2 regions of the Micromonospora sp. NPDC004551 genome follow, and region 2 is predicted to be linked to the other one. Evidence: predicted binding sites of a transcription regulator. Region 2 holds the regulator's gene; the other holds the start of a gene.
What was found. Region 2 encodes HrcA, which represses chaperone genes, less so after heat shock. Its sites were predicted from a motif close to GGTTNGCACNCTCNNNNNGAGNGTGCNAACC; they were not measured.
Positions count from the first base shown of each region.

Region 1: the regulator HrcA is predicted to act here: its motif matches at 11,279-11,309, upstream of groL (chaperonin GroEL).

Region 1 covers NZ_JBEXLM010000025.1:55,063-70,354, reverse strand. The annotation lists gene ABZW14_RS25525 (alpha/beta fold hydrolase) at 1-576, shown strand, start outside; gene ABZW14_RS25520 (ABC transporter permease subunit) at 576-1,460, shown strand; gene ABZW14_RS25515 (DoxX family protein) at 1,580-2,023, shown strand; gene ABZW14_RS25510 (DUF4232 domain-containing protein) at 2,102-2,740, opposite strand; gene ABZW14_RS25505 (metalloregulator ArsR/SmtB family transcription factor) at 2,818-3,126, opposite strand; gene ABZW14_RS25500 (DMT family transporter) at 3,217-4,182, shown strand; SAM riboswitch class I at 4,263-4,395, shown strand; gene thrC (threonine synthase) at 4,408-5,697, shown strand; gene ABZW14_RS25490 (GNAT family N-acetyltransferase) at 5,993-7,012, shown strand; gene paaN (phenylacetic acid degradation protein PaaN) at 7,065-8,738, shown strand; gene ABZW14_RS25480 (GNAT family N-acetyltransferase) at 8,850-9,368, opposite strand; gene ABZW14_RS25475 (cold-shock protein) at 9,593-9,796, shown strand; gene ABZW14_RS25470 (hypothetical protein) at 9,915-11,231, shown strand; gene groL (chaperonin GroEL) at 11,507-13,129, shown strand; gene ABZW14_RS25460 (hypothetical protein) at 13,211-13,453, opposite strand; gene ABZW14_RS25455 (GNAT family N-acetyltransferase) at 13,538-14,467, opposite strand; gene ABZW14_RS25450 (S8 family serine peptidase) at 14,511-15,292, opposite strand, start outside.
Region 2 covers NZ_JBEXLM010000036.1:30,070-45,361, reverse strand. The annotation lists gene ABZW14_RS29850 (GlsB/YeaQ/YmgE family stress response membrane protein) at 1-127, shown strand, start outside; gene ABZW14_RS29845 (GlsB/YeaQ/YmgE family stress response membrane protein) at 390-674, shown strand; gene ABZW14_RS29840 (sugar ABC transporter substrate-binding protein) at 895-2,187, shown strand; gene ABZW14_RS29835 (sugar ABC transporter permease) at 2,184-3,170, shown strand; gene ABZW14_RS29830 (carbohydrate ABC transporter permease) at 3,167-3,997, shown strand; gene ABZW14_RS29825 (MOSC domain-containing protein) at 4,065-4,706, shown strand; gene ABZW14_RS29820 (hypothetical protein) at 4,715-5,575, opposite strand; gene ABZW14_RS29815 (enoyl-CoA hydratase-related protein) at 5,693-6,478, opposite strand; gene hemW (radical SAM family heme chaperone HemW) at 6,498-7,721, shown strand; gene ABZW14_RS29805 (DUF4870 domain-containing protein) at 7,764-8,405, opposite strand; gene hrcA (heat-inducible transcriptional repressor HrcA) at 8,637-9,659, shown strand; gene dnaJ (molecular chaperone DnaJ) at 9,733-10,875, shown strand; gene ABZW14_RS29790 (16S rRNA (uracil(1498)-N(3))-methyltransferase) at 10,877-11,611, shown strand; gene ABZW14_RS29785 (SDR family oxidoreductase) at 11,752-12,513, opposite strand; gene ABZW14_RS29780 (histidine triad nucleotide-binding protein) at 12,561-12,911, shown strand; gene ABZW14_RS29775 (serine hydrolase domain-containing protein) at 12,933-14,309, shown strand; gene ABZW14_RS29770 (PhoH family protein) at 14,440-15,292, shown strand, end outside.

The sequences.
Region 1 (15,292 bases), on a different contig from region 2:
GCGCTGGAGATCGCCGGTCTGGGCGACTCGGTGCACCGGCGGACGAAGAACTACAGCCACGGCATGCGCCAGCGGCTGGCCATCGCACAGGCCATGCTGGGCCTGCCCGAGCTGCTGGTGCTCGACGAGCCGACGGACGGGCTCGATCCGCCGCAGATCGCCGAGATGCGCCGGGTGCTCCAGCGCTACGCCACCGACGGCCGGGCGGTGCTGGTCTCCAGCCACCTGCTGGCCGAGGTGGAGCAGACCTGCACCCACGCCGTGGTCGTGAACAAGGGGCGGATCGTCGCGTCCGGCCCGGTCGAGGAGATCGTCGGCGAGTCGCCGAGCGTGCTGTTCGACGTGAGTGACCCGGACGCGGCGCGCGGCGTGCTCGGCCGGCTGGCCGGCGTACGGGTGCTGCCCGACGGCGACGGCGGACTGGTGGTGGACACCAACGGCACCGCCCGCAGCGAGGTGGTGGCCGAGCTGGTCCGGGCCGGCATCAGGGTGGACCGGGTGGTGCCCCGGCGACGCCTGGAGGACGCGTTCCTCGCCCTGGTCGGCGAGAACTCTCGGGGAAGCGGGGACCGGTGATGGCGGAGTCCAACGTGGGCACGGTGGTCCGCGGCGGTGCGGCGGCGGGCTACCGGCCGTCGGCGACGCTGCCGTTCCTGGCCGAGTTCCGCCGGCAGGCGTCGCGGCGGCGTACGCAGCTCGCGCTGGGGTTCATGGTGCTGCTGCCGCTGATCATCCTGATCGCGTTCCAGTTCGACTCCGGCAACGACGACCGGAACGGCCGGAACGAGTTCTCCAGCCTGGTCGACCTGGCCACCTCGGGCGGCCTGAACTTCACCCTCTTCTCGATCTTCGTGTCGTCGTCCTTCCTGCTGGTCGTGGTGGTGGCGCTGTTCTGCGGTGACACCGTGGCCAGCGAGGCGAGCTGGGGCAGCCTGCGCTACCTGCTGGCCGTCCCCGTGCCCCGGGCCCGGCTGCTCACGGTGAAGCTGGTGGTCGCGCTCGTCTACTCGGCGCTGGCGCTGGTGCTGCTCTTCGGCACCGCCCTGCTCGCCGGCACCCTGCGCTACGGCTGGTCGCCGCTGCGCAGCCAGGTCGCCGCCGAGCTGGCCCCGGGGGAGGGCCTGGTCCGCCTGCTCGCCGTGCTCGGCTACCTGGCGGTCGTGCTGCTGGTGGTGGCCGGCCTGGCGTTCCTGCTCTCGGTGACCACGGATGCCGCTCTGGGCGCGGTCGGCGGTGCGGTGCTGCTCTGGATCCTCTCCAGCATCCTCGACCAGATCACCGCGCTGGGCGGGCTGCGCGCGTTCCTGCCCACCCACTACAGCAGCGCCTGGCTGGGGCTGCTGTCCACGCCGGTGCAGACCGACGACGTGGTGCGGGGGGCCATCTCGGCGATCGCCTACGCCACCCTGTTCTGGGGTCTGGCCTTCTGGCGCTTCACCCGCAAGGACGTCACGAGCTGAGCGCACGAGAGTAGGATGGGAGCGTTCCCACAAACTCGTCCCACACCTAAGGAATCAGTAACCCTCGATGCCTTCTTGCTCCATGCTGGGGATATCCATCCCTATCTATGGAGGCTTCGATGGTCCCGGCGCGACTGAACGGTCCCGTGCTCTCCCTGTTCCGCATGGTCACCGGCCTGCTCTTCCTCTGCCACGGCGCGGCGTCGCTCTTCGGCGTCCTGGGCGGCAACCCCATGACCGGCAGGGCGCTCCCGGTGGGCGAGTGGCCGGGGTGGTGGGCCGCGCTGATCCAGCTCGTCTGCGGCGTGCTGGTGCCCGTCGGCCTGCTGACCCGGCCCGCGGCCCTGCTCGCCTCCGGCTCGATGGCGTACGCGTACTTCGTGGTGCACCAGCCGGACGGCGCACTGCCGCTGCGCAACGGCGGCGAGCCGGCCGCGCTCTTCTGCTGGTCGTTCCTGCTCGTCGCGGTCCTCGGTCCGGGCACCTGGGCCCTGGACGCGCTGCTCTCCCGCCGCCCCCCGGTCGCCGCCGAACCCGCCGCCCACTCCTCGGTCCCGGCCTGACCAGCCTCGTCCTCGACATCTTGGCAGGAAGTGGCCCCTATGGGGGTCGTTTTCCTACCAAGATCTGATGGGCGACCGTCAGAGGCGGCTGTCGGGGGTGGGGGCTGTGGAGGGTGGGCCGGTTGGGGCAGGCGGTTGCGTCGCTGCTGGGCCGTCGTACCGCCTCCAGGCGCTCACCCCGAGGCGACCGGTGTTGCCGAGGTCGATCGGGCCGTCCAGCTCGACCGGATGGGCGGGTCTGCCCGGCAGTGGGGCGACGTCGAGGTGGGCCGCGTTGCTCGCCACCACCGTGCTGTCGGTGACCAGGTTGCGCCAGAGCAGTGCGGCGCCGGCCCGCTCGCCGGGGCGCAGGACGATCCGGTCGGGCGGCTGGTCGAAGCCGGACGTGATCGGGCGCGCCCCGGGGATCACCTTCACCGTCAACGGGTCCCCGTCGGCGTCCCGGAGGCTGGGCGCCGGGTAACCGCGCAGCACGTACGGGCGGTTGCCGCAGTTGACCAGCTCCAGGCCCATGGCCCGGAGGCCCATGGCGGCGCTCACCCCGAGCTCGGTGATGCGGATTCCCTCCGGCGAGCAGGCCGGTGGCGGTGGTGACGTGCTGGCGGCCGGGCTGGGCGGGGCCGGAGCGGGCATCCGTTCCGGTGTCGCCACCGGGGCGCACGCGCTGAGCAGCGCCACGCTCGCGAGTGCTCCGAGCCGTGCCGCCGCCGTCCGCATCCGCCGATCATCCCAGCCCTCGGCCGTCCGGCATGGCCCGGGGATCGGGCGCGGGCGGGTGCGGCGTGGCCTCGCGGTCAGGCGCGGGTGGGTGCGGCGAGGACCGCGTCGAGCAGCCCCGGGTAGAGGCGCTCCAGCTCCTCGCGGCGCAACCGCACGTAACGGCTCGTGCCGGCGACCCGGGTCCGGGTCAGCCCGGCCTCGCGCAGCACCTTCAGGTGGTGGCTGCGGGTCGCCTTGGAGACCCCGAACTCGAAGGTGCCGCAGGCGTACTCGCCGCCGCCCTCGGCGAGGGTGCGCACGATCTGCAGCCGGACGTCGTCGGCCAGGGCGGCCAGCACGGCGGTGACCGGCACCTCGCGCAGTTCGGGTTCGTGCAGCTCCATGTGACCAGCGTAACCCATGTTCGACATTCGTCGAACAACCTCCTAGAGTCGGCTCCGTTGGTTCGACGATACTCGAACATTGGAGCCGCGATGCGTTCCCGTTCCGCCTTCTTCCCGCTCTTCGCGGCGCTCAGCTGGGGCGTCATGTTCCCCGTGCTGGCCAGCGCGCTCGGCCGGGTGGACGCGCTCAACCTGACCACCGCCCGGTACGTGCTCGCCACCGCCGTGCTGGTCGCCCTGCTCCTGGCCCGGGAAGGGGTGGCCGCCCTGGGCACTGCGCGACGCGGGACCGAGGTGCTGCTGCTCGGCGCGCTCGGCTTTGCCGGCTTCAACACGCTCACCAACCTCGCGCTCGGGATGGCCGCGCCGCAGCAGGTCGCCCTGTTCGCCGCCACCGTGCCGGTGGTCACCCAACTGGTCCGCTGGGCGCGGGACGGCGTACGGCCCCGGCCCGCGCTGCTCGGCCTCTCCCTGGTCGCGCTCGTCGGCGTCGGCCTGGTGATCACCCGCGGCCGGCTCGACGGGCTGGGCGAGTTCGGTCTGGGCGGGCTGCTCATGGTCGGCGCGGTGCTCGGCTGGGCGTTCTACACCCACGGGGCGAGCCGGTTCCCCGAGTGGTCGCCGCTGCGCTACACCACGCTGACCTCCGTCGCCGGCGCGCTCGCCCTGTTCGCCGTCAGCGCGGTCGCCGACCTCACCGGGCTCCAGCACGCGCCGGCCGCCGCCGATCTCGTCGCGGTCTCGCCCCAGCTCGCGTACGCGGTGCTGATCGCCGCCGTCGTCGCGGGCCTGGCCTGGAACACCGGCGTGCGCCGGCTCGGGCCCGCCGACGCCGCGCTGTTCATGAACCTGGTGCCGGTGACCACGTTCGCGGTCCAGCTCCTGCGTGGCTACCGGCCGGGCGCGGTGGAGCTGGTCGGCGCCGGGCTGACCGTGGCCGCCCTGGTGGCCGCGAACCTGGTCACCCGTACCCGGAAGGCGCCCGCCGCCCCGGCGGCGGTCGCGGTGACCGACCACCCCGCGGTGGTCGAGCCGGTCGCGGTCGTCGCGCGCTGACCCGGGCCGGGCGCTCACACCGTGGGAACCCGGCTCGGCAGCGCCCCGGCGCGCGCATAGACTCGGCGGCACAACTGCATACCTCATCCAGAGGGGCTGAGGGATACGGCCCGATGACGCCCCGGCAACCACCCGCGCGCTCGACGACGAGCGACCGCGGGCAGGTGCCAATTCCGTCCCCGCCGCACCCGGCGATGCGGGGAAAGATGAGAGGAACTCCTCGACATGACGTCGACGATCCCCGCCGCCCCCGGCATCGACACCAGCCTCAGCCCGGCCCGCGCCCTGGTCTGCCGCGCCTGTTCGGCGCGCTACCCGCTGGCCGCCCAGCACGCCTGCTACGAGTGCTTCGGCCCGCTGGAGGTCGACTACGACACCGCCGCCCTGGCTGCCGTCACCCGCGAGCAGATCGAGGCCGGCCCGAACAACCTCTGGCGCTACGCCGCCCTGCTCCCCGCCGGTCAGGACCCGGCCACCCGGGTCACCCTCGACCCGGGGCTGACCCCGCTGGTCGCCGCCCCGCACCTCGCCGCCGAGCTGGGGATCACCGCCCCGCTCTGGGTCAAGGACGACAGCGGCAACCCGACCCACTCGTTCAAGGACCGGGTGGTCTCGGTGGCGCTGACCGCGGCCCGGGCCCTCGGCTTCACGCGCTACGCCTGCGCCTCCACCGGCAACCTGGCCAACTCGGTGGCGGCCCACGCGGCCCGGGCCGGGGTGCCGTCGGTGGTCTTCATCCCCAGCGACCTGGAGCAGGGCAAGGTGGTGACCACCGCCGTCTACGGCGGCGACCTGGTCGCCATCGACGGCTCCTACGACGACGTGAACCGGCTCTGCGGCGAGCTGGTGGAGACCGACGAGTTCGAGGACACCGCGTTCGTCAACGTCAACGTGCGGCCCTACTACGCGGAGGGCTCGAAGACCCTCGGCTACGAGGTCGCCGAGCAGCTCGGCTGGCGGATCCCGGCGCAGGTGGTCATCCCGATGGCCAGCGGCGAGCTGCTCACGAAGATCGACAAGGCGTTCGCCGAGCTGGTCGAGATCGGGCTGGTCGAGGCGCCGGCCGGCGGCTGGAAGGTGTTCGGCGCGCAGTCCGCGGGCTGCAACCCGATCGCCACCGCGCTGCACGACGACACCGACACCATCGTCCCGGTCAAGCCGACCGGCATCGCCAAGTCGCTGAACATCGGCGACCCGGCCGCCGGCCTCTACGCGCTGGAGGCGGTGCGCCGCACCGGCGGCTGGATGGAGTACGCCGACGACGACGAGATCCGCGCCGGCATCCGGCTGCTCGCCCGCACCACCGGGGTCTTCGCCGAGACGGCCGGCGGCGTCACCGTGGCGGTGCTGCGCAAGCTGGTCGAGTCCGGCCGGCTCGACCCGGCGGCCGAGACGGTCGTGTTCAACACCGGCGAGGGCCTCAAGACCCTCGACGCGGTCGCGCCCGAGGTCGGGCCCACCCACCGCATCCGGCCCAGTCTCCGCGCCGCCCGCGACGCCGGCCTCCTGTCTTGACCGCCCCCGGCTCACCCGGCCGGGGGAGGGGCGGATCGCCCGGCCGGGGGATTGGGGTGATCCGCTGGGTAACTGGCTTTTCGCTGTGAGTGTGAAAAACGCGCCGACAAGGACTTGACGGCAGGAATTGGACGGCGCAAGATGCTCCGTGCGGGAGGGCATCCGCCGGAGACTTTTCAAGTTCTTGCGACCCAACGCCGGAGGCGTTGTGCGGACGTCCCTCCCGACCAACGTCCGAAGGGGCCAGCGGAAAACCGCTGGCCCCTTCGCTGTGTGGTGAGCCAGGCTCGCGGGCATGGGCATCTCGGTCTCCCCCCTCGATCCGGCCGACCAGGCGACCCTCGACGCGGTCTACCGGACGGCGGCCGCGGCCCAGGCCGTGGACGAGCCGGACCTCCCGCCGCTGTGCCGGCGACGGTTCGAGGCGCCGCTGCGGCACCCGATGCCGGGCGTCGACACCCGGTGGTGGGTCGCGCGCCTCGACGGCGTGCCCGCCGGCTGGCTCCGGCTGTACCTGCACACCCTCGACAACACCGACAACGCGAGCGCCGAACTGGTGGTGGACCCGGCGTACCGGCGGCGCGGGGTGGGGCGGGCGCTGCACGAGCACGGGCTCCGGCTGCTGCGGGAACGCGGCGGCAAGCGGTTGATCGGTTCGACCGTCACCGCCCTGCCCGGCGAGGAGGCCCGGGAGCTGGCCGGTGCCGCCTTCGCCGCCGCCATCGGCGCGAAGCCGGCGCTCGCCGACGTCCGCCGCCGGCTCGACGTCACCGCCCTCGACCGGCCGCGCCTGGCCGGCCTGCTCGCCGGGGCCCGCACCTCCGCCGCCGGCTACCGCACCGTCCGCTGGTCGAACCACACCCCCGAGGAGTACGTCGCCGACGTCGCCTACCTGGAGGGGCGGCTCCTGGTGGACGCGCCCCTCGGTGACCTGGAATGGGAGCAGGAGAAGGTCGACGCCGAGCGGATCCGCGGCACGGAGCGGGCGCTCGACGCACGGGGGGTCCGCCGGTACAGCGCCGGTGCGGTGCACGAGGCGTCCGGTCGGCTGGTCGCCTGGAGCATGGTCAGCCTGGCCGCCAACACCACCTGGCACGCCTGGCAGCAGATCACCATCGTCGACCCGGACCACCGCGGCCACCGGCTCGGGCTGCTCACGAAGATCGAGAACCTCGAACACGCACTCGCGCACGAACCCGAGCTGCGCGTGATCGACACCTTCAACGCGGCGACGAACACCCACATGATCGCGATCAACGAGCAACTCGGCTACCGGCCGGTGGCCGGCTCGACCGACTGGCAGCTGACGATCTGACTTGTGACACGCCACTACTGATCTGGTGGCTCGCTGTTGCATGATGGCGGGCATGACGGAGACCCCGCACCCCCTGTACGACAGGCACGCCGAGACCCTCGACCGGGCGCTGACCGCGATCACGGAGCGCGGGTACTGGTCCGCCTATCCCGAGTCCCCCAGCCCCCGGGTCTACGGCGAGACCGCCGCCGCCGACGGCAAGGCCGCCTTCGAGGCGTACCTGGGTGGCGACTTCCCGCTCGACCAGCCCGGCGACGGCGCCACGGTCGCCACCGAGGTCAGCCCCTTCGGCGTGCCGCTCGACGTGCGCTACCCGCACGCCGAGGCGGACCAGCTCGTGGCCGCCGCCACCGCCGCCCTGCCGGCCTGGCGCGACGCCGGCCCGCAGGCCCGGGTGGGCGTCTGTCTGGAGATCCTCGACCGGCTGCACAAGAACGTCTTCGAGCTGGCCAACGCGGTGCAGTTCACCAGCGGCCAGGCCTTCGTGATGGCCTTCCAGGCCGGCGGCGCGCACGCGCTGGACCGGGCGCTGGAGGCGGTCGCCTACGCGTACGCCGAGATGACCCGGCACCCGGGCACGGCCGGCTGGGAGAAGGCCGCCGGCAAGGGCGACCCGCTGCGGATGAGCAAGACCTTCCACGTGGTGCCCCGCGGCGTGGCGCTGGTGATCGGCTGCAACACCTTCCCGACCTGGAACTCGTACCCCGGGCTCTTCGCCTCGCTGGCCACCGGCAACCCGGTCGTCGTCAAGCCGCACCCGCGCGCCGTGCTGCCGCTCGCCATCACCGTGAAGTACGCCCGCCAGGTGCTCGCCGAGGCCGGCTTCGACCCCAACCTGGTGCAGCTCGCCCCCGAGGCGGCCGGTGAGAAGCTCGCCTCGACCCTGGCCCTGCACCCCGGCGTGAGAATCGTGGACTTCACCGGCTCCACCGAGTACGGCGACTGGCTGGAGGCCAACGCGCGGCAGGCCGCCGTCTACACCGAGAAGGCCGGCCTGAACACGGTGGTGATCGACTCCACCGACGACTTCGCCGGGATGTGCCGCAACCTGGGCTTCACGCTGACCCTGTACAGCGGCCAGATGTGCACCACCTCGCAGAACCTCCTGATCCCCCGGGGCGGCATCGAGACCGACCAGGGGCACAAGAGCTTCGACGAGGTGGCCGCCGGCATCGCCGGCGCGGTCGCCAAGCTCACCGCCGACCCGGCCCGGGGCGTCGAGCTGACCGGCGCGATCGTCAACGACGGCGTGCTGGAGCGGCTGGAGGAGGTCACCAAGGTCGGCGAGCCGGTGCTGGAGTCGCGGACCGTGGCGCACCCGTCCTTCCCGGACGCCGTGGTGCGGACGCCCACCGTGGTGAAGCTCGACGCGACGGACACCGGGATCTACTCCCGCGAGTGGTTCGGCCCGATCTCGTTCGCCATCGCGACCGACTCGACCGCGCACAGCCTGGCGATCCTCCGCTCGACCGTCGGGGAGAAGGGCGCCCTGACCGCGGGCGTCTACTCGACCGACGAGGCCGTGCTGGACGCGGCCGAGGCGGCGGCGATCGACGCCGGCGTGCACCTGTCCTGCAACCTGACCGGCGGCGTGTTCGTCAACCAGTCCGCGGCGTTCTCCGACTTCCACGGCTCCGGGGCGAACCCGGCGGCGAATTCGGCGCTGACCGACGGGGCGTACGTGGCGAACCGCTTCCGCATCGTGCAGAGCCGTAGGCACGTCTGATCCTGCGGTGGTGCACCCGACCTCGTCGTTGTGGTGAGTGCCCTCGTCGGTGGAACGTCATGGAGGTCGAGCCGAGCTTTTGACCTCCATGGCGTTTCACCCAGGCTGTGGTCAGGCGGGGCGGCGCATCTGGAGTTCGTGGAGTGACGGGATGCGCGGGTGCGGGACGCGTGCGCCGGTGTCCACGAAGCCCAGCTTCTCGTACGCCCGGCAGGCGCGGTCGTTGCCGACCACGACCTCCAGCATGAGTTCGGGCCGGCCGCACGCCCGGGACCAGGCGGCCACCTCGTCCACCAGCGCGCCGAGCAGCCCGCTGCCCCGCCAGGTGGGCGTCACGTAGACGGCGTAGATGAGGGTCAACCCCGGCTCGTCCGGGGCGACCGTGCCGCCGGCGTGGCCGACCAGGCGGCCGCCCGGATCGGCCACGAACTGCGCGTTCTGTTCCCCCTGCGAGACGGCGGCGATCCGGGCCGCGTACTCGGCGTGCGGCCGGGCGGCGGCCTCGGCCACGGTCTCCAGGAACGCCAGCGGGGAGTCGGCCAGCATCTCCAGCCGGAGCGCCCGCATCCGGGCGGCGTCCGCCGGACGGACCCGGCGGACGGTGGTGGTCGTGGTGGGCGCGCTGGTCATGTCGCATGCATACCGGAAGGGCGCGTACCCGCGCCCGGCCGGGCCCGCATCGCGACCGGAATATGCCCGATTTGTGGTCGTGCGCGGTCGTCACTCCTCGTGTAGCGTGCGATTTCGGTCACCCGATTCAGCGGCCGTCACCGATCGCCGAACCGGTGACTGGCCGGTGCCGGTCCGCCGGTTCCCGGGGTTGTGGAACGCCGCGCAGAGTGAGGAAGTGCACCGTGGCACAGGGCACCGTGAAGTGGTTCAACTCGGAAAAGGGCTACGGCTTCATCGCCGTCGACGGCGGGCAGGACGTCTTCGTCCACTTCTCCGCGATCGAGATGGACGGCTACAAGGCGTTGGACGACGGCCAGCGGGTCGAGTTCGAGATCGCCCAGGGCCAGAAGGGCCCGCAGGCCGAGCGGGTCCGCGTCATCGCCTGATCCTTCGTGCGGCCGCCGCCCGATCGGCGGCCGCGACACCCCGACGAGGGGGCTGCGGCGCAGGCCCGCGCCGTGGAAGATCATGAGCCGTTCCAGCCGTCGCTGCTGAGGAGGGTTCATGTCCGACCTGCCCCCGTCGGGTTCCGCCGAGCCGGTGCCCCCGGCGTCGCCCGGTGCGCCGGTCGACCCGACCCGGCCCACGCCGCCGGCCCCCGAGCCGGCCCCGGCGTCGGGGCATGCGGTCGACCCCACCCCGCCCGGGTCCCCCACCCCGGCTCAGGCGGTCCGGCCGGCCGCCCCCGGTGACAGCGTTGTGCCGGCGCAACCCGGCCCGTCCGCCGCACCCGGCTCGCCGGTCACCCCCGGCGGGTTCGCCGCGCCCGGCCAGTCCGACACCGGTGGGCAGCCCTGGGGGCCATATCCGGTGGATCCGGCCGGGCCGCCGCAGGGCTGGACCTGGCCGGCGGGCGCCGCTCCGCTGCCCGGCGCGGCCTACCCCGGCCACCCGCTGCCCGGCGGAACCTACCCGGGCCACCCGATGCCCGGCGCCGGCTACCCCGTGCCCGGCCAGCCGTATGGCTGGCACCCGGGTCTCGACCCGCAGGACCCGCTGGTCACCCCGCCGCACGCGGGCATCGGCGCCTGGTTCAGCCGGTGCGGGGGCGCGCTGCGGCGCGGCTGGCGCCAGCTCCTGCCGATCATGCTGCTGACCCAGACGGTCCCGGCGGCGGCGATCGCGGTCATCTCGCTCGCCCTCGCACCGACCGAGCAGCCGGTCACCGGCCCGGACGGCGCCCCGGTGCTGCCCAGCGGCTACTTCGAGCACGTGTTCGCCTTCTACGGCGCGGTGCTGCTCGCCGCCCTGATCTTCGGCCCGCTGCAGAGCACCGGCTGGGCCGCCGGCACCTGGGTGGTCGCCCGCCAGGCGGCCGGGGAGCCGGTCGGTGTCGGCGCCGCCCTCCGCTACGGGCTGCGCCGCGCCCTCGGCCTCTGGGGCTGGACCATCGTGGCCTCGCTGCTGATCGCGGTCGGCGCCTGCTTCTGCCTGCTACCGGGCCTCTACGCGGCGTTCGCTTTCGCCCTGTTCGGCCCGATCTATCTGTTCGAGCGGCAGGAGCCGATCGGCCGGGCCTGGCGGATGTTCCACCAGCGGTTCGGCATGGTGCTGGGTCGGGTGGCGCTGGTCATCTGCGTGCTGATCGCCGCGGCGGTGCTGGACGGCGTGCTCGGGCTGATCAACCAGCTCGTCTTCGGCGTGGATCCGATGGCCGCTGCGGGCACCGCGGCGGGCGCCGTGGCGCTGGCCGTGGCGGGCGCGGTGCTGGCCACCCCGGCCTATCTGGCGCAGCTCGTCGGGCTGGTGGCGACCTACGCCGAGCAGCGGGCGCAGGAAGGCCCGGTGAACGCCGCCCGACTGGCCGCGGAACTCGGCTGAGCGGGGGCAGTGTGCTTGCACTCGGCTAGGGAGAGTGCTAAACAAGTCATTGGCACTCGCGTACGGTGAGTGCCAATGGTCGGGACGGTAGGGCAACGGTCGCGACGGTCGTCAGATGGCGCCGGAGCGGCACGGGGCCGGTCGTCGCGGGCTGTCCGGCCCGACCGAGGAGACGTCGTCGTCGCCAGGTGGCGACGTCCCCAAGGTGCGTACACCAGACGGCCCATCCGGGGAACCCTCGGATGGCCCGTGAGTGTCCAGGAGGACAACGCCGTATGGCCAAGATGATCGCGTTCGACGAAGAGGCGCGCCGCGGCCTCGAGCGGGGCATGAACCAGCTCGCCGACGCCGTGAAGGTGACCCTCGGCCCCAAGGGCCGCAACGTCGTGCTCGAGAAGAAGTGGGGTGCCCCCACCATCACGAACGATGGTGTGAGCATCGCCAAGGAGATCGAGCTCGAGGACCCCTACGAGAAGATCGGCGCCGAGCTGGTCAAGGAGGTCGCGAAGAAGACCGACGACGTGGCCGGTGACGGCACGACGACGGCGACCGTCCTGGCCCAGGCCCTGGTCCGTGAGGGTCTGCGCAACGTGGCCGCCGGCGCCAACCCGATGGCCCTGAAGCGGGGCATCGAGGCCGCCGTGGCCAACGTCTCGGAGGAGCTGCTGAAGCTCGCCAAGGACGTGGAGACCAAGGAGCAGATCGCCTCCACCGCCTCCATCTCCGCCGCCGACCCCAGCGTCGGTGAGATCATCGCCGAGGCGATGGACAAGGTCGGCAAGGAAGGCGTCATCACCGTCGAGGAGAGCAACACCTTCGGCCTCGAGCTTGAGCTCACCGAGGGCATGCGCTTCGACAAGGGCTACATCTCCGCCTACTTCATGACCGACCCGGAGCGTATGGAGGCCGTCTTCGACGACCCGTACCTCCTGATCGTCAACAGCAAGATCTCCTCGGTGAAGGACCTGCTCCCGATCCTGGAGAAGGTCATGCAGTCGGGCAAGCCGCTGCTGATCATCTCCGAGGACATCGAGGGCGAGGCCCTGGCCACCCTGGTGGTCAACAAGGTCCGCGGCACCTTCAAGTCGGTCGCCGTCAAGGCGCCGGGCTTCGGTGACCGCCGCAAGGCCATGCTGGCCGACATCGCCATCCTCACCGGTGGTCAGGTCATCAGCGAGGAGGTCGGCCTCAAGCTCGACGCCGTCAGCCTCGACATGCTGGGCCGCGCCCGCAAGGTCGTGGTGACCAAGGACGAGACCACCATCGTCGACGGTGCCGGCGACGCCGAGCAGATCCAGGGTCGGGTCAACCAGATCCGGGCCGAGATCGAGAAGAGCGACTCCGACTACGACCGCGAGAAGCTGCAGGAGCGCCTGGCCAAGCTGGCCGGCGGTGTTGCGGTGATCAAGGTCGGCGCGGCCACCGAGGTCGAGCTGAAGGAGCGCAAGCACCGCATCGAGGACGCCGTCCGCAACGCGAAGGCCGCCGTCGAGGAGGGCATCGTCCCGGGTGGTGGCGTCGCGCTGGTGCAGGCCGGCAAGACCGCCTTCGACAAGCTGGACCTGGCGGGCGACGAGGCGACCGGCGCGCAGATCGTCAAGATCGCGCTGGACGCCCCGCTGCGGCAGATCGCCGTCAACGCCGGCCTCGAGGGTGGCGTCGTCGTCGAGCGCGTCCGCAACCTCGACCCGGGTCACGGCCTCAACGCCGCGACCGGCGAGTACGTGGACCTGCTGGCCGCGGGCATCATCGACCCGGCCAAGGTGACGCGTTCCGCCCTGCAGAACGCCGCCTCGATCGCCGCGCTGTTCCTCACCACCGAGGCCGTCGTGGCGGACAAGCCGGAGAAGACCCCGGCCGCCCCGGCTGGCCCGGGTGGCGGGGAGATGGACTTCTGAGTCCTGCTCCACCCAGCACGCCGAAGGGGGCGGGCCGCGTCAGCGGTCCGCCCCCTTTCCGTATGTCTCAGGCCGTGTCTCTCAGGTCGGCAGTCGACGTTGGTTGCGTCGCTTGTGCGCCCGGTCGTAGGGCGGCGTGAGCCGGATGGGTTCGTCCACCGGTTGCAGTGGTTCCTCGGTCGGCGGCCCGTCGGCTCCGGTCATCTCCGCGAGCTGCTCGGCGTCGCCGAAATCGAGCCGGTCGAACGGCAGCTGGCCGGGAAGCTCGCCGACCGGTCGCCAGCTCGGTGGCTGGTCGTCGGTCCGTTCGTCGTCCGTGGTCATGCCCGCCTCCTCTAATCCCCGACCGTAGGGGCCGGTCGATGCCGGGGAGGGCGAACGGCGTTATTGCCGTCTATGTAACTTTAGTTACTTCTGTCCGTTAAGTTCCTTCCGGTAAAGGAAGAACACCCGCTCGATCCGCGCGCCCGCCGCCCCCGAGTAGAACGGCACCGGGCCCACCCAGCCGATCTGCGCCGCCTCGATCCCGGCCGCCGCCTGGTCGCGCAGGCAGCGCCGGAGCAGCACGCCGCCGATGCCCGAGCCCTCGGCCGCCGGGGCGGTCCCCATCGGCCCGAACCAGCTCGGCCGCGACGACCCGTACGCCGCGAAGCCCAGGATCTCCCCGTCGCGCTCGGCCAGGTGCGCGCCCGCGTGCGGCCGGCCGACCGACCCGGCCAACTCGCCGTCCCAGGCGCCGCCGAAGGTGGCCCGGGCGAACCCGGCCAGCGCCGGCAGGTCCGCCGGTTCGGCCCGGCGGACCGTGACGCCCCGCCCGGCCAGCCGCTGCTCGGCGGCCTCCGTGGAGCGGAGCGCCGCAGAGCCCTCGCTGAGGTCGGCGGTCATGTTCCAGGCCGTCCGGTCCTGCCGGTAGCCGAGCCGCAGCGCGGCGCAGACCGCCGGGGTGTAGCGCACGTCGATGCCCGGCCAGGCGTAGTGCGGCGGGTTCCCGGCCAGCAGCAGCTCGTCCGCGCCGAGCCCGGCGAGCCGGGCCTCGGCCTCGGCCAGCAGGGAGCCGCCGATCCCCTGACGGCGCTCCTCCGGCGCCACGGCAGCCAGGTCGACGTGACCGAGCCGCGCGTCCCGCCCGGACAGCGAGCCGACCAGCACCCCGACCAGCGCGCCGCCACGGACCGCGCCCAGCCGCAGCACCGGCCGGTCGGCCGCCGCCCGGTCGGCGAGGCTGCCCACGATCGCCGGCGCCTCGGCGGCGTCCTCCGGCAGGTCCAGGGCGCGCCGGCAGAGTTCCACGACCTCGGGCAGGCGGTCCGGACCCAGCTCGATGATCTCCACGTCCATGGACGCCGACCCTAGGTCATCCGCAGGCCATTGGACAGGGTTGTTAACCGAGGTTCGCGGCCCGCGCGGCGCGGACCGCCGCGTACGCGTCGACCAGGCCGGCGCCGACCAGGTTCCGGGCGCCGCCGCAGGGCGCGTCGGTGGGCGCCGTGGCCGGGGTGGCCGTCTCGGCCAGGATCCGCCGGGTCCGGTCCAGGTCGCCGACCAGCGCCGGGTTGGCCGACCACATGAGCGCCACCACGCCGGCCACCTGCGGGGTCGCCATCGAAGTGCCGTCCAGGGTGGCGTAACCGCCCCCGGGGTACGCCGACGGCACCCCGGCGCCTGGCGCCACCAGGTCCGGCTTGGCGGCGCCCCCGGCGGCCGGCCCCCGGCTGGAAAACTGGGTGAGCCGGCGGGCCCGGTCGACCGCACCGACCGTGAGCACGTCCGGGTACGGCGCCGGCGGGTCCGCGATGGAGCCGCAGTACGGGCCGGTGTTGCCGGCGGCCACCACCACCAGGATGCCGGCCGCGGCCAGCGCGGCGGTCGCCGGGCGCAGCGCCCCCGGGTCGCAGCCCTCGACCGGCGGGCAGCCCCACGAGTTCGTCAGCACGTCCGGCGCCCGCTGCGGCCGCCCGTCGGTGAGCGGATCCCCGCCGGGCGGGAACGGGGCCAGCATGAACTGGAGGCAGTCGAGGTAGCGGGCCGGGCTGCCCAGGTTGCGGTCCAGGTTCACGCAGCCGACCCAGCTCGCGCCGGGGGCCACCCCGATCCCGTTCCGGCCCACCGCGCTGCCCACCGTGTGCGTGCCGTGGCCGCCCCGGTCGGCCGGCGTCCGGCGGT
Region 2 (15,292 bases):
CATGGGCATCGCCACCGAGACCGCCGGTATCGACTGGATGGAGCTGCTGGTCCAGGTCGTGCTGGCCGCCATCGCCGTGGCCCTGGTGGCCGGCGTGGGTCGCCGCCGCAGCGTCTCGCGCTACTGACGCACCTCGCCACGCGCCTCAGCGGGCGCCCGACCGGCCGGTCGGGCGCCCGCTGGCGTTTGCGCATTGAACGCGGTCAGGCTGCCAATGGTCGGACGGCCGCTTTCCGTGCGCCCGAATAAGGCAAAGAAAGCCCAGCTCAGAGCCGTTGCGCGTAATTCGTCACCGGAGTCGGTTTGGATTTTCGGCGGGTCGGGAACTTAGCGGTCACGACAGGAACCACACGACATCGTGTGACTCATTCAAGAGAAGGAGGGCGACCGTGGAGCTCACCGTTTGGGGCATCATCACCGCGCTCATCGTTGGTCTGATCGTCGGCGCTCTGGGCCGCCTGGTCGTCCCGGGCCGCCAGAACATGCCGATGTGGCTGCACATGCTGATCGGCGTCGGCGCCGCGCTGCTGGGCACGATCGTCGCCCGGGCCTCGGGCTTCGCCGACACCGCCGGCATCGACTGGCGGGAGCTGCTGCTGCAGGTCCTGTTCGCCGCCATCGGCGTGGCGCTGGTGGCCGGTGTGGGTCGCCGCCGCGGCGTCTCGCGCTACTGACCCCCGGCACCGAAACGCTGCAGCGGGCGCCCGACCGACCGGTCGGGCGCCCGCTTCCATCTCCCTGAGCTGCCCGGACGGCACCCCTGCCGTCCGGGCCTTCGGCTGTTGTACGGTCGCCACGGCCGCCCGCCGCGACTACCCCCTGTTGTAAAGGAAATTTTCCTACTAAGGTGCGGCGGAGAAGGTTAGTGCCAAACGGCCCCGAGGGAGATATGGCGTGAACAGGTGGAAGCGGCTGGCCCCGGTCACCGCCATCGTGGCCTCGGCCGCGATGGTGCTGTCCGGGTGCGGTGGCTCCGGCGACGACGACAAGGCCGCGGACAACAGCAAGCTGACGGTCTGGATGATGGGTGAGGGCGGCGACGCCCAGACCAAGTTCCTCGACGGCGTCGAGGCGGAGTTCAAGAAGAAGCACCCCGAGACCGACGTCGTGGTGCAGTACATCCCCTGGCTCGAGGCGCCGAAGAAGTTCCAGGCCGCCCTCGCCGGCGGGGAGGGCCCGGACGTCACCGAGCTGGGCAACACCGAGACCCAGGGCTGGGCGGCGCAGGAGGCCCTCGCCGACGTCACGGAGAAGTTCAACGGCTGGTCCGAGGGCAAGGACATCCTTCCCGACCTGGTGAAGAACGCCCAGCTCGACGGCAAGCAGTACGGCGTCCCGTGGTACGCCGGCGTGCGCGCCATCTACTACCGCACCGACTGGTTCGCCGAGGCGGGCGTGAAGCCGCCGACCACCTGGGACGAGCTGGTCACCGCCGCGAAGACCGTCCAGGCCAAGAAGCCGGGCACCTACGGCATCGCCCTGCCCGGCAACTCCGAGCTGCCGTTCTACTCGTTCCTCTGGGCGGCCGGCGCGGAGATCGCCACCAAGGACGGCGACAGCTGGAAGTCCGGCTACAACACGCCGGAGGCGCAGAAGGCCGTCAAGTTCTGGACCGACCTGGTGACCGTGCACAAGGTGGCCCCGCCGGCCGCCGCCGCCTGGAACGAGGTCGACGCCCGCACCCAGTTCGCGACCGGCAAGGCCGCCATGGCGTTCGCCGGTAGCTGGCAGGGCGGCGCGATGAAGAAGGACAACCCGGACATCGAGAAGGTGTGGGGCACGTTCCCCATCCCCGGTCCGGACGGCAAGGCCGCGCCGGCCTTCGCCGGCGGTTCCGACATCGCCCTCTGGAAGGACAGCAAGCGGCAGGCTCTCGCCTGGGACTACCTGACCGTGCTGCTGAGCAAGCAGAAGGACCAGGAGTTCGCCAGCAGCCTCGGCTTCTTCCCGGTCTACAAGGACCTGGTCAGCGGCGGCAACTACGCCAACGACAAGGTGATGGCGGCGTTCGCCACCGCCATGCAGAACACCAAGCTGACCCCGCTCACCCCGAAGTGGGTGGAGGTGAGCCGGACCAAGACGGTGACCCAGGCCATGAACAGCTCGGTCATCAAGGGCCAGAAGACGGTCGAGAAGGCCACCGCCGACGCGGCCACCGAGATGGAAAGCATCCTCAACGCCAAGTGACCACGCTGACCGAGGCCACCGGCGAAGCCGTCGCGCGGGAGACCCCCGCGCGGCGGCGCCGCCGTGTGGACCGCCTCCCGTACCTGTTGCTCCTGCCCTGCCTGGCGATCATCGCGGTGCTGCTGCTCTGGCCGCTCGGCCAGGTCGTGATGATGTCCTTCTACAAGCTGGACAGCGTCCGGCAGCTGCGGGGGGACCGCGAGTGGCCGTGGGTGGGCCTGGCCAACTACGCGCAGATCCTCGGCGACCCGTTCTTCCGGACGGTGCTGCGCAACACCGTGCTCTTCGCCGTGGCCAACGTGGTGCTCACGATGATCCTCGGCACCCTGGTCGGGCTGCTGCTCAACAAGCTCGGCAAGAAGATGGCCACGTTCGTGGCGAGCTGCGTGATGCTGGCCTGGGCCACCCCGGCGCTGACCGGCACCATCGTCTGGAAGTGGATCTTCGACGACACCAGCGGCCTGGTGACCTGGCTGTTCAACAAGCTTCCGGACGGGCTCTCCACGGCCGTGTTCGGGCGTAGCGACTGGACCGGCTACGGCTGGTTCAACGATCCGCTGCTGTTCTTCGGCATCCTGACCCTCGTGGTGGTCTGGCACTCGTTCCCGTTCATCGCGGTCAGCGTGCTGGCCGGGCTGAAAAGCGTGCCGAGCGAGCTCCAGGAGGCCGCCCGGGTGGACGGCGCCGGCCCGTGGCGGGTCTTCTGGTCGGTGACCTTCCCGATGCTGCGGCCGGTCTTCGGCATCCTCGTGGTGCTCTCCACGATCTGGGACTTCAAGGTCTTCACCCAGCAGTTCGTGCTGGCCGGCGGCACCCAGGACCGGTCGACGTTCATGCTGTCGATCTACTCGTACGCGGAGGCGTTCTCGCCGCCGCCGAAGTACGGCCTGGGCTCCGCGATCGCCGTCATCCTCACCCTGATCCTGCTGGTGGTGACCGGCGTGTACGTCCGTATGGTGCTCCGGCAGGAGGACGAGTCGTGAAGAAGATCGCCCTCAACGGGGCCGGCCTGCTGGTCGCGCTCTTCGCGGCCTTCCCGGTCTACTGGATGGTCGCCACCTCGCTGAAGCCCAACAAGGAGATCTTCTCGGCCACGCCGCGCCCCGTGCCGGCGGAGCCGACCCTGGAGCACTACCGGGAGATCCTCACCGGCAACCTGATCCCGGGCGTGACCTTCACGGACTTCTTCCTCAACAGCGCGCTGGTCGCGGTGGCCACCGTGCTGCTGAGCGGACTGGTCGCGCTGCTCGCCGCGACGGCGGTGGCCCGGTTCCGCTTCAAGCTGCGCACCACCTTCCTGATCCTGCTGCTGGTGGTGCAGATGATCCCGCTGGAGGCGCTGGTCATCCCGCTGTTCCTGATGATCCAGCGGCTCGGGCTCTACAACACCCTGCCCAGCCTGATCCTGACCTACCTCGGCTTCTCGCTGCCGTTCGCGGTCTGGATGCTGCGCGGCTTCGTGGCCGCGGTGCCCAAGGAACTGGAGGAGGCGGCGGCGATCGACGGGGCCAGCCGGGCCCAGACCTTCCGCAAGGTGCTCTTCCCGCTGGTCGCCCCCGGCCTGGTGGCCACCAGCATCTTCTCCTTCATCACCGCCTGGAACGAGCTGATCTTCGCGTTGACCTTCATCAACGACCAGCACAAGTACACGCTTCCGGTGGCCATGACGTTCTTCTTCGGGCGGGACGACACCGCCTGGGGCTCGGTGATGGCCGCCTCGACGCTGTTCACGCTGCCGGTGGTCGTCTTCTTCCTGCTGGTCCAGCGCCGGATGGTCTCCGGCCTGGTCGCCGGGGCGGTCAAGGGCTGAGCGGTCCACCCGGCGCCGGGCGGAACCCGTTTCCCGGCGCCCGGTGGCGGCCCCTAGGCTGACCGCCATGACGGGCAGGCTGGCGGCGGTGAACATCGGCGGGGTGACCGAGGCGGCATGGGCGGGCGACCCGAGCGGCCGCAGCGGCATCGACAAGCGGCCGGTCGACGGCCGGGTGGCGATCCGGTTCGGCGGGGTCACCGGTGACTTCATCGGCGAGCGGGCCCACCACGGCGGCCCCGACCAGGCGGTCTACGCGTACGCCGAGGAGGACGCCGGCTGGTGGGCCGGCGAGCTGGGCCGGGCGCTGCGGCCGGGCGCCTTCGGCGAGAACCTCACCACCTGGGCGGTGGACGTCACCGGCGCCGTGATCGGCGAGTGCTGGGCGGTGGGCTCCGCCGTCCTCCAGGTCACCAAGCCACGTACGCCGTGCCGCACCTTCGCCGGCTTCTGGGGCATGCCCGACCTGATCAAGCGGTTCACCGAGCACCGGGCGCCCGGGGCGTACCTGCGGGTGCTGCGCGAGGGCGACGTGGGCGCGGGCGATCCCGTCGAGGTGGTCGACCGGCCGGCGCACGGTGTGACGATCGGCGAGGTGTTCCGGGCGACCACGCTGGAGCCGGAGCTGCTGCCGCGCCTGCTCGACGTGCCGGACCTGCCGGAGTCGCTGCAGGCGAAGGTGCGCCGCCGGCTGGGGCGGGTCGCCTGACCGACGGGTCAGGCCGCGGCGAAGACCTCGGCCAGCACCTGGGTCGCGGGATCGCCCTTCACCCGGGCCCAGGTGCCCTGCTCGGCCGTCCACTCCAGGCCGCCGAAGCGGACCCGCTTCACCCCGTGGTCGTCGGCGTGGGAGACCAGCCAGTGGGCGTACCGCCAGCCGTTGCGGGTGTCGGCGGCCGGCACGGTCAGCCCGGTCAGGTCGGTGCCCGAGTTCAGCTCCGGGAGACCCCAGTCCAGGGCCAGGCTCTGCATCAGGGCGCTGGCGGCGGCCGGGCCGCGCATCGTCGGCGTCGGGCCGACCGTGCACGCCACCGCCCCGGTCGCGTTGCCGAGCAGGGCCCGGGTGAGCACCTGCGACTCGTCCGCCCACTTCTCGTACGCCTCGGGGTAGGCCGACCGCTGCACCCGCTGGGCGGCCTCGGTGACCCGCAGCTTCTCCCAGCCCTTGACCTTCTTCAGCGCGGCGTAGAACTTCGTCGCCGCGTAGCGCGGGTCGCGGATCTCCTCGGGGGTGCCCCAGCCCTGGCTCGGGCGCTGCTGGAACAGGCCGAGCGAGTCCCGGTCGCCATGCGCGATGTTGCGCAGGTGTGACTCCTGGTAGGCCGTCGCCAGCGCCACGACCACGGCCCGCTCAGGCATCTTGCGCTGCACGCCGATCGCCGCGATGGTGGCCGCGTTGGCCATCTGGTCGGCGCTGAGCACGACCTCGCCGTCGGCCTGGACGGTGCAGGTCCGGCTCGCCGTCGGCAGCCGCAGGTGGTGCCCGAACTGCTTCGCGACGAACCACACGCCGAGCAGGGCCAGCACCGCCACCACCACACCCGATGCCACGATCGCCGCTCGCGCTCGCACCCGCACCCCCTGTCCCGACAGCCCGCCAAGCGTACGTCGTTCACTCCCGTGTCCGGGTCGGCCGACCGGACGGCTCCCGCTGCGTCACCGCCCCGGCACGCGCCGCTTCCGGGGGCCCCGACCTCAGTCTCCGGCGGGCACCCAGGCCGCGGGCCGCTTCTCCCGGAACGCGAGTACGCCCTCCCGGCCCTCCTCGGAGAGGAAGTACCCGGTCGAGAGGGTCGCCAACTCGGCGATCTCGGCCCGCAGGTCGGTGGCGGCCGGCCGCCGCAGCAGCTCCTTGGCCCCGGCGAGGGCCTTCGGGGCGCCCTTCACGAGCGAGGCGCAGTAGCGCTCCACCGCGGCGTCCAGCCCGTCCGCCGGCACGGCCGCGGTGACCAGGCCGATCTCGGCGGCCCGCCGGCCGTCGAAGGTGTCGCCGGTCAGGTACAGCTCGGCGGCGGCCCGGGGGTGCAGCCGCGGCAGCACGGTCGCTGAGATCACCGCGGGGATCACCCCGATCCGGACCTCGGTGAAGGCGAACGTGGCCTCCTCGGCGCAGACCGCCAGGTCCGCGGCGGCGATCAGGCCCAGCCCGCCGGCCCGCGCCGGCCCGGCCACCCTCGCGAGCACCGGCTTCGGGCACTCCCGCACCGCGACCAGCACGTCGCCCAGCATCCCGGCCGGCACCGACCCGCTGGCGTACGCGGCGGCGGTCTCCTTCAGGTCGGCGCCGGAGCAGAACACCGGGCCGGTGTGGTCCAGCACGATCGCCCGGACCGCGTCGTCGGCCACCGCCGCGGCCAGCCCGGCCAGCAGCTCGGTCATCAGCGGGGTGGAGAGCGCGTTGCGGTTGTGCGGGCTGTCCAGGGTGAGGGTGGTCACCCCACGGGCCGTGGCGACCCGCACGAGAGCGTCCGGAGAGGTCATGCCGGGCACACTAGTGGCCATGCCCGGCGTCCTTCCAGAAGGCGAACCCATCCCGCGCGACGGGGCGCTGCCCGCTGCCGCCCGCCGCGCCGTCGGCGCGCGCGGCTTCGGCGTGTACGTGCACGTCCCGTTCTGCGCCAGCCGGTGCGGCTACTGCGACTTCAACACCTACACGGCGGCCGAGCTGGGCGGCGGTGCCAGCCGCGAGACCTACGCCGACACCGTGCTGGCCGAGCTGGCCCTCGCCGGCCGGGTGCTCGGCGACTCCCCGCCGCCCCGGGTCGACACCGTCTTCGTGGGCGGGGGCACCCCCACCCTGCTCGCGGCCGACGACCTGGCCCGGATCCTCGACGGCATCGACCGGACCTGGGGGCTGGCCGCCGACGCCGAGGTGACCACCGAGGCCAACCCCGAGACGGTCACCCCGGAGTCGCTCAAGACGCTGCGGGCCGCCGGCTACACCCGGATCTCGCTGGGCATGCAGTCCGCGGCCCCCGGGGTGCTGGCGATCCTCGACCGGCAGCACAGCGCCGGCCGGGCCACCGCCGCCGCGCTGGAGGCGCGGGACGCCGGGTTCGACCACGTGAACCTGGATCTGATCTACGGCACCCCGGGGGAGAGCGCCGAGGACTTCGCCGCCTCGCTGGACCAGGTGGTCGCGGCGGGGGTGGACCACGTCAGCGCGTACGCCCTGATCGTGGAGGACGGCACCCGGCTGGCCGCGCGGATGCGCCGCGGCGAGCTGCCGTACCCCAGCGACGACGTGGCGGCGGACCGCTACCTCGCGGCGGAGGCGGCCCTCGGCGCGGCCGGCTTCTCCTGGTACGAGGTCTCCAACTGGGCCCGCTCCGACGCGGCCCGGTGCCGGCACAACCTGCTCTACTGGACCGGTGCCGACTGGTGGGGCCTGGGCCCGGGGGCGCACAGCCATGTCGGCGGGGTGCGCTGGTGGAACGTGAAGCACCCGACCGCGTACGCCCAGCGGCTGGCCGCCGGGGAGTCCCCGGGCCTGGCCCGGGAGGTGCTCACGCCGGACGAGGCGCACATGGAGGACGTGATGCTGCGGCTGCGGCTCGCCACGGGTCTGCCCCTGTCCGGGCTCGACGAGGCGGGCCGGGCGGGCGCCGAACGGGCTCGCGCCGACGGCCTGCTGGACCCCGGGGCGTACGCCGCGGGACGGGCGGTGCTCACCCTGCGCGGCCGGCTGCTCGCTGACGCGGTCGTGCGCGACCTGCTGCCCTGACCGGACCGGCCGGCCCCCCGGGAGGGAGCCGGCCGGGGCGGGTCACTTGATCAGGCTGGCCGACATCGGGTAGCGGTAGAGCTGCCCCTCGTTGGCCTTCACCCCGGCCAGGATGCCGAAGATGATGCCGACGAGCATCGCGCCGAAACCGATCACGAAACCGATCAGGATGCAGGCGAGGATCCAGCCGACCAGCGCGATGATCGACCAGATGAGCTGGAAGTTCAGCGCGGCGATCGCGTGCGCGCGGACGGTCGGCGACTGGTTGCCGCGGGCGAGCAGGGCGATCAGCGGGGCCACCCAGCCCAGTACGCCGCCGCCGACGAACATCCCGGCCGCCCCGCCGAAGTGCGCGACGAGGGCCCAGGTCTTGTCGTCGTTGTTGGCGTAGCCGGCGGGCGGCCCGTAGGCCCCGCCGCCCGGGTAGCCGGCGCCCGGCGCCCCGTAGCCGCCCGGCGGGGGATAGCCGCCCGGGGGCGGGTAGCCGCCCGACGGCGGCTGGCCTCCGGGAGGCGGCGGATAGCCACCGGGCGGGGGATAGTCGCCCCCCGCCGGTGCCCCGGACAGTGGTGCGGTGGGAGGCTCGGCGGCCGACGACGAGCCGAACGGCGCCGACGGCGGGGTCGGCTCCGGCGGCGGTGCGCCGGAGTCCCCCGCTCCGGGAGGGCGAGGAGGTTCAGTCATGGACGTCACGGTAGGTCCCGGAGGCAAGAGCGCACCAGAGCGAGATCGCCCGGGATGTCCGGCTGTTCGGCTCTGGCGGGCCGACTGTGCGGCGGGCCGCACCCGCGGTGCGCCGCTGATCATCGCGTCGGCGGGCCCGCCGACGTAGACTGGCACTCGCTACAGTCGAGTGCCAGACGCCCGGCGGATGCCGCGCGCCGGGGCGGACGAGGTGCGTCAGGAGGTGTGGAGATGGGTCTCGACGACCGCAAACTCGCCGTGCTGCGCGCGATCGTCGAGGACTACGTCGCCACGCAGGAGCCGGTCGGCAGCAAGGCCCTGGTCGAGCGCCACCAGCTGGGCGTCTCCCCGGCGACCGTCCGCAACGACATGGCGGTGCTGGAGGAGGAGGGCTACATCCGGCAGCCGCACACCAGCGCCGGCCGGGTGCCCACCGACCGCGGCTACCGCCTCTTCGTCGACCGGCTCTCCCGGGTCAAGCCGCTCAGCCCGGCCGAGCGCCGGGCGATCGAGCGCTTCCTGGTCGGCGCCGTCGACCTGGACGACGTGGTGCACCGCACGGTCCGCCTGCTCGCCCAGCTCACCCGGCAGGTCGCCGTGGTGCAGTACCCGAGCCTGGCCCGTTCCAAGGTGCGCCACCTGGAACTGGTGCCGATCTCCACCACCCGGCTGATGGTCGTCATGATCGCCGATACCGGCCGGGTCGAGCAGCGGCTGGTCGAGCTGCCCGGGCCGGTGGCCGCCGAGGACGTGACCGACCTGCGCCGGGTGGTCAACGAGAAGCTGGTCGGCAGCCGGCTCTCGGACACCCCGCCACTCGTGCAGGCCCTCGTCGACGAGTCCACCCCGCAGCTGCGCCCGGCCATGGCCACCCTCTCCAGCGTGCTGCTGGAGACGCTGGTCGAGCGGCACGAGGAGCGCATCGCGCTGGCCGGCACGGCCAACCTGACCCGGGGCGGCCTGCTCGACTTCCAGGGTTCGCTGCGACCGATCCTCGAGGCGCTCGAGGAGGAGGTCGTGCTGCTCAAGCTGATCGGGGAGGCCGAGCCGAGCACCACCCGGGTGCTCATCGGCGACGAGAACGAGATCGACAACCTGCGCGCCGCCTCGGTGGTCAGCACCGGGTACGGCCCGGGCAGCACCATCGTGGGTGGTCTCGGCGTGCTCGGCCCGACCCGGATGGACTACCCCGGCACCATCGCCACGGTGAGGGCCGTGGCACGCTACGTGGGCGAACTGCTGGCCCAGAACTGACCAGTCAGGGCCGTCGGCCGGCTCCGGCCGACGACCGGCGCAACGCGAGACGAACATGAGGACACCGAACGCAGTGGCCAGGGACTACTACGGCATTCTCGGCGTGAGCCGGGACGCCTCCGACGACGAGATCAAGCGCGCCTACCGCAAGCTGGCGCGGCAGTTCCACCCGGACGTCAATCCGGACCCGGAGGCACAGGAGAAGTTCAAGGACATCAACGCCGCGTACGAGGTCCTCTCGGACGATCGGAAACGGCAGATCGTCGACCTGGGCGGCGACCCGCTCGCCCCGGGCGGCGGTGGCGCGGGTGCGGGTGGTCCGGGCGGGGCCGGCCCGTTCGTCGGCTTCCAGGACATCATGGACGCCTTCTTCGGCGGGGCGGCCGGCGGCAGCCGCGGCCCGCGGCCGCGCACCCGGCCGGGCGCCGACGCCATCCTGCGGCTGGAGCTGGACCTGAACGAGACGGCGTTCGGCGTCGAGGCGCCGATCACCGTCGACACCGCGGTGCTGTGCACCACCTGCTCCGGCGCCGGCACCGCGGCCGGCACCCACCTGGCCACCTGCGAGGCGTGCGGCGGCCGGGGCGAGGTGCAGTCGGTGCAGCGGACCTTCCTCGGCCAGGTGGTCTCCGCCCGGCCGTGCACGGTCTGCCAGGGCTACGGCACGACCATCCCGCACCCCTGCCCGACCTGCGCGGGCGACGGCCGGGTGCGCACCCGGCGCTCGCTCACCGTGAAGATCCCGGCGGGCGTCGAGGACGGCATGCGGATCCGGCTGGCCCAGCAGGGCGAGGTCGGCCCCGGTGGCGGCACCGCCGGCGACCTCTACGTCGAGATCCACGAGCGGCCGCACGACGTCTACTCCCGCAAGGGCGACGACCTGCACTGCCGGGTCACCGTGCCGATGACGGCGGCCGCGCTCGGCACCCGCCTGACCATCAAGACCCTCGACAGCGAGGAGACGGTCGACGTCAAGCCGGGCACCCAGCCGGGCAGCACGCTGCGGCTGCGTGCCCGGGGCGTGCCGCACCTGCGCGGCACCGGCCGGGGCGACCTCTACGTCCACCTCGACGTGCGGACCCCGACCAAGCTCGACGCCGACCAGGAGCGGATGCTGCGCGACTTCGCCAAGACCCGTGGTGAGGAGGTCGCCGAGCTGACCAAGCAGGGCGGCTTCTTCTCCCGGATGCGCGACGCCTTCAACGGGCACGCCTGAGGTGTCGGCGCCGCTGTTCCTGGTCGAGGCGCTGCCCACCGGTGACACGCTGACGCTGGACGGCCCCGAGGGGCATCACGCGGCCACCGTGCAGCGGCTGCGCGTCGGCGAGGAGCTGCTGCTGGCCGACGGGCGGGGCGGCACGGCCGGCGCGGTGGTCACCGCCGTCGGCCGGGGCACCCTCGATCTCCGGGTCACCTCCCGGGGGTACGCCGACGCGTCCGTCCCCCGGCTCGTCGTGGTGCAGGGCATCGCCAAGGGCGACCGGGGCGAGCTGGCCGTGCAGGCGATGACCGAGGTCGGGGTGGACGAGATCGTCCCGTGGGCGGCGTCCCGCTCGGTGACCCAGTGGCGGGGTGACCGGGGCGCACGCGCCCGGGAGAAGTGGGCGGCGACCGCCCGGGAGGCGGCCAAGCAGGCCCGGCGCCCGTGGCTGCCGGTGGTGGCGGGCACGCCCGACGAGTCCACCGCCACGGTGGCGCGGCGGATCGCCGGCGCGGCCGCCGCGTTCGTCCTGCACGAGGAGGCCGAGGAGCGGCTGACCACCGCCGCGCTGCCCGAGACCGGCGAGATCGTGCTGGTGGTGGGCCCGGAGGGCGGTATCGCCGACACCGAGCTGTCCGCCTTCGAGGAGGCCGGTGCCCGTCCGGTCCGCCTGGGCCCGTCGGTGCTCCGTACGTCGACGGCCGGCGTGGCCGCCCTGAGCGTCCTGTCCACCCGCCTGTCCCGCTGGTGAACGGAACGCCGCCTGCACTCTCGTTGTTGATCAAGAGGTTTGCGTCAGGATCCGGCCGGATTCCGACGCAAACCTCTTGATCAACTCGGACGGGCGGCCCGGGCGGCCCGGGCGGCCCGGGCGGTGGGCGCGGTGGGCCGTCAGGTGCGGAGGTAGGACGCGCCGTTCAGGTCGACGATGGTGCCGGAGGCCCATTCCGCCTCGGGGCTGGCCAGCCAGTGCACCGCCGCGGCGATCTCCTCGGGGCGGGCCACCCTGTTGAACGGGGACTGGGCGCGGATCGCGTCGCCCCGCTCGCCGCTGAGGTGGGTGGTGGTCATGTCGGTCGCCACGAAGCCCGGCGCGACCGTGGCCACCGCGATGCCGTACGGGGCCAGGGCCAGCGCCAGCGACTGGCCGAGCGCGTTCAGCCCCGCCTTGCTCGCCCCGTACGCGGGCTGCTCCGGCTCACCCCGGAAGGCGCCCCGGGACGACACGTTCACGATCCGGCCGCCCCGCTCGCGCATGTGCTGCGCAGCGCACCACGTGACGTTCGCGGCGCCGGTCAGGTTGGTCTCCAGGACCAGCCGCCACTGCTCCCGCCACTGGTCGTAGGTGTTGCCGAACACCGGGTGCGGCAGGTCGCGGGGGCCGTAGACGCCGGCGTTGTTGACCAGGACGTCGAGGCCGCCCAGGCGCTGCGCCGCCTCGTCCACCATGGCCCGGACGGCCTCCGGGTCGGCCAGGTCGGCGCGGACCACCACGTGCCCGTCGCCGGGCAGGTCCGCCCGCAGCGCCTCGGCCAGGTCGGCGGAGTCCCGGTGGTGGATCGCCACCCGGTCCCCGCCCGCCGCGAACGCCCGCGCCACCGCGCTCCCGATGCCCCGCGAGGCCCCCGTCACCAGCACCGCCCGAGAAGTCACGCGGCACATCATGCCTCAGCCGGTACGGGACGACTTACCATGCCCCGATGGGAACCGACTGCCTGTTCTGCCGGATCGTCGCCGGGGAGATCCCGGCCACCATCGTCCGTGAGACCGCCACCACCCTGGCCTTCCGGGACATCGACCCGAAAGCGCCCACGCACGTGCTGGTGATCCCGAAGGAGCACTACGCGGACGTGGTCACCCTGGCCGAGGGCGACCCGGCGCTCGCCGGTGAGCTGCTGGGCACGGCCGCCGTGGTGGCCGAGGAGGAGGGCCTCACGGTGGACGGCTTCCGGCTCATGTTCAACACCGGACCGTACGGCGGCCAGGAGGTCTTCCACGTGCACGCGCACCTGCTCGGCGGGGGACCGCTCGGCCCGATGCTCTGCCGCTGACGCGCTGCCTAGACTGCCCTCATGATCACGGTGCATGACCGGCTCGGCCGGATGGTGCGGCAGGCGCAGGCCCACGGGCGGATCCCGGCGGTCTCGGTCGCCCTGCACCGGGCCGACCGGCCGCTCTGGACCTGCGCGGCCGGCGGGACCGGCAACGACACCCCGCTCGGGGCGGACACGGTCTTCCGGATCGGCTCGGTCACCAAGACCTTCACGGCCGTGCTGGTCATGCAGTGCCGCGACGACGGGCTGCTCGACCTGGACGACCCGATCGGGCGGCACCTCGACCTGCCGGCGCACGGCGAGCTGACCGTACGCCGGCTGCTGTCGCACACCGCGGGCCTCCAGCGCGAGCCGCACGGTGACGTCTGGGACAGCCTGCGCGCGCCCGACGTCAGCGAGCTGCTCGCCGACCTGGCCCGGGTGGAGCGGGTGCTGCCCACCGGTCGGCGCTACCACTACTCCAACCTCGGCATGGCCCTGCTCGGCGAGATGGCGGCCCGGCTGCGCGGCGGCACCTGGGCCGAGGTGCTGGCCGAGCGGGTGCTCGCCCCGCTCGGGCTGACCGCCACGGGCACCACGCCCGGCGACCGGGCGGCGACCGGGTTCCTGGTCGACGCGTACTCCGACGAGGCCCGGCCGGAGCCGCCGACCGACTTCGGCGCGGTGGCCCCCGCCGCGCAGCTGTGGAGCACCGCACCGGACATGGCGCGCTGGGCGGCCTTCCTGGCCGACCCGGCCGCGCTCGACCCGGCCGGCGCGGTGCTCGCGCCGGCCACCCTCGACGAGATGCGCTGGCCGCTGACCACCACCGACGAGACGCTCTGGACCGGCGGCTTCGGCCTCGGGCTGATCCTGGTGCCGCAGCCGGGGCGGGTGCTGCACGTGGGGCACGACGGGGCGATGCCCGGCTTCCTGGCCGCCGTCTACGGCCGGCGCGGCGGGGACGGCACCGCCGGCGCGATGGGCTGCGCGGTGCTGGGCTCCTCCGGCACCGGCGTGGAGGTCTTCGAGCTGACCCACCGGCTGCTCGCCGCCGCCGCCGAGCACGACCCGGCCGACATCGAGCCGTGGCGCCCCGGCGCGCCCGCCCCGGAGCACCTGCGCGGCCTGCTGGGCCGCTGGTGGGGCGAGGGTTTCGAGTACGTCTTCTCCTGGCACGACGGGACGCTGCGGGCCCGGGGCGCGGACGACCCGGCCGGCAAGCCGCCCGCCGTGTTCGCGCCGCTGCCGGACCGGCCGGACGTGTTCCGCACGGTCGCCGGCCGGGAGGTCGGCGAGCTGCTCCGGCTGACCCGGGACGAGCGCGGCGCGGTGGTGCGGATGCACTGGGCCACCTACCGCTTCAGCCGGCACCAGGAGACCTTCGAGGGGTACGACTTCCGCGCCGGTGACTGATCTTCCAGCGCCGGAAATGGGCACGGTGCCGCGGGTGTTGACCCGATACGATGGGAGTCACGACCGCCGCGCCAGCAGGGCCCGGCGCCGAGTTCGAGAGCAGGTGGCGTAGGGCCCGACGGCCCGATCTATGACCGGCACCCCACCTCCCGGCCCGCCCCGGGTGCAGACCAGGATCACGGTTCCCGACCAGAAGATCATGGTGAACCTGCTCGGCGCGGGCGACGAGATCCTGCGGCTCGTCGAACGCTCGGTCAACAGTGACGTCCACGTGCGGGGCAACGAGATCACCATCACCGGCGCGCCCGCCGACAACGCCCTCGCCGAGCGCCTCTTCAGCGAGCTGCTCGAACTGATCGAGAAAGGCGAGACCCTGACCACTGACGCCGTCCGGCGTACCGTCGGCATGCTCGAGCAGGGCGGCACCGAGCGGCCCGCCGAGGTCCTGACGCTCAACATCCTCTCCCGGCGCGGCCGCACCATCCGTCCCAAGACGCTGGGGCAGAAGCGCTACGTCGACGCCATCGACGCGCACACCATCGTCTTCGGCATCGGCCCGGCCGGCACGGGCAAGACCTACCTGGCCATGGCGAAGGCCGTCCAGGCGCTCCAGGCCAAGCAGGTCAACCGGATCATCCTGACTCGGCCGGCGGTCGAGGCGGGGGAGCGGCTGGGCTTCCTGCCCGGCACCCTGAACGAGAAGATCGACCCCTACCTGCGGCCGCTCTACGACGCGCTGCACGACATGCTCGACCCGGAGTCGATCCCGAAGCTGATGGCCGCGGGCACGATCGAGGTCGCGCCGCTGGCGTACATGCGGGGCCGCACCCTGAACGACGCGTTCATCATTCTCGACGAGGCGCAGAACACCACGCCCGAGCAGATGAAGATGTTCCTCACCCGGCTCGGCTTCAATTCCAAGATCGTGGTCACCGGTGACGTCACCCAGGTGGACCTTCCCGGCGGCACGACGAGCGGCCTGC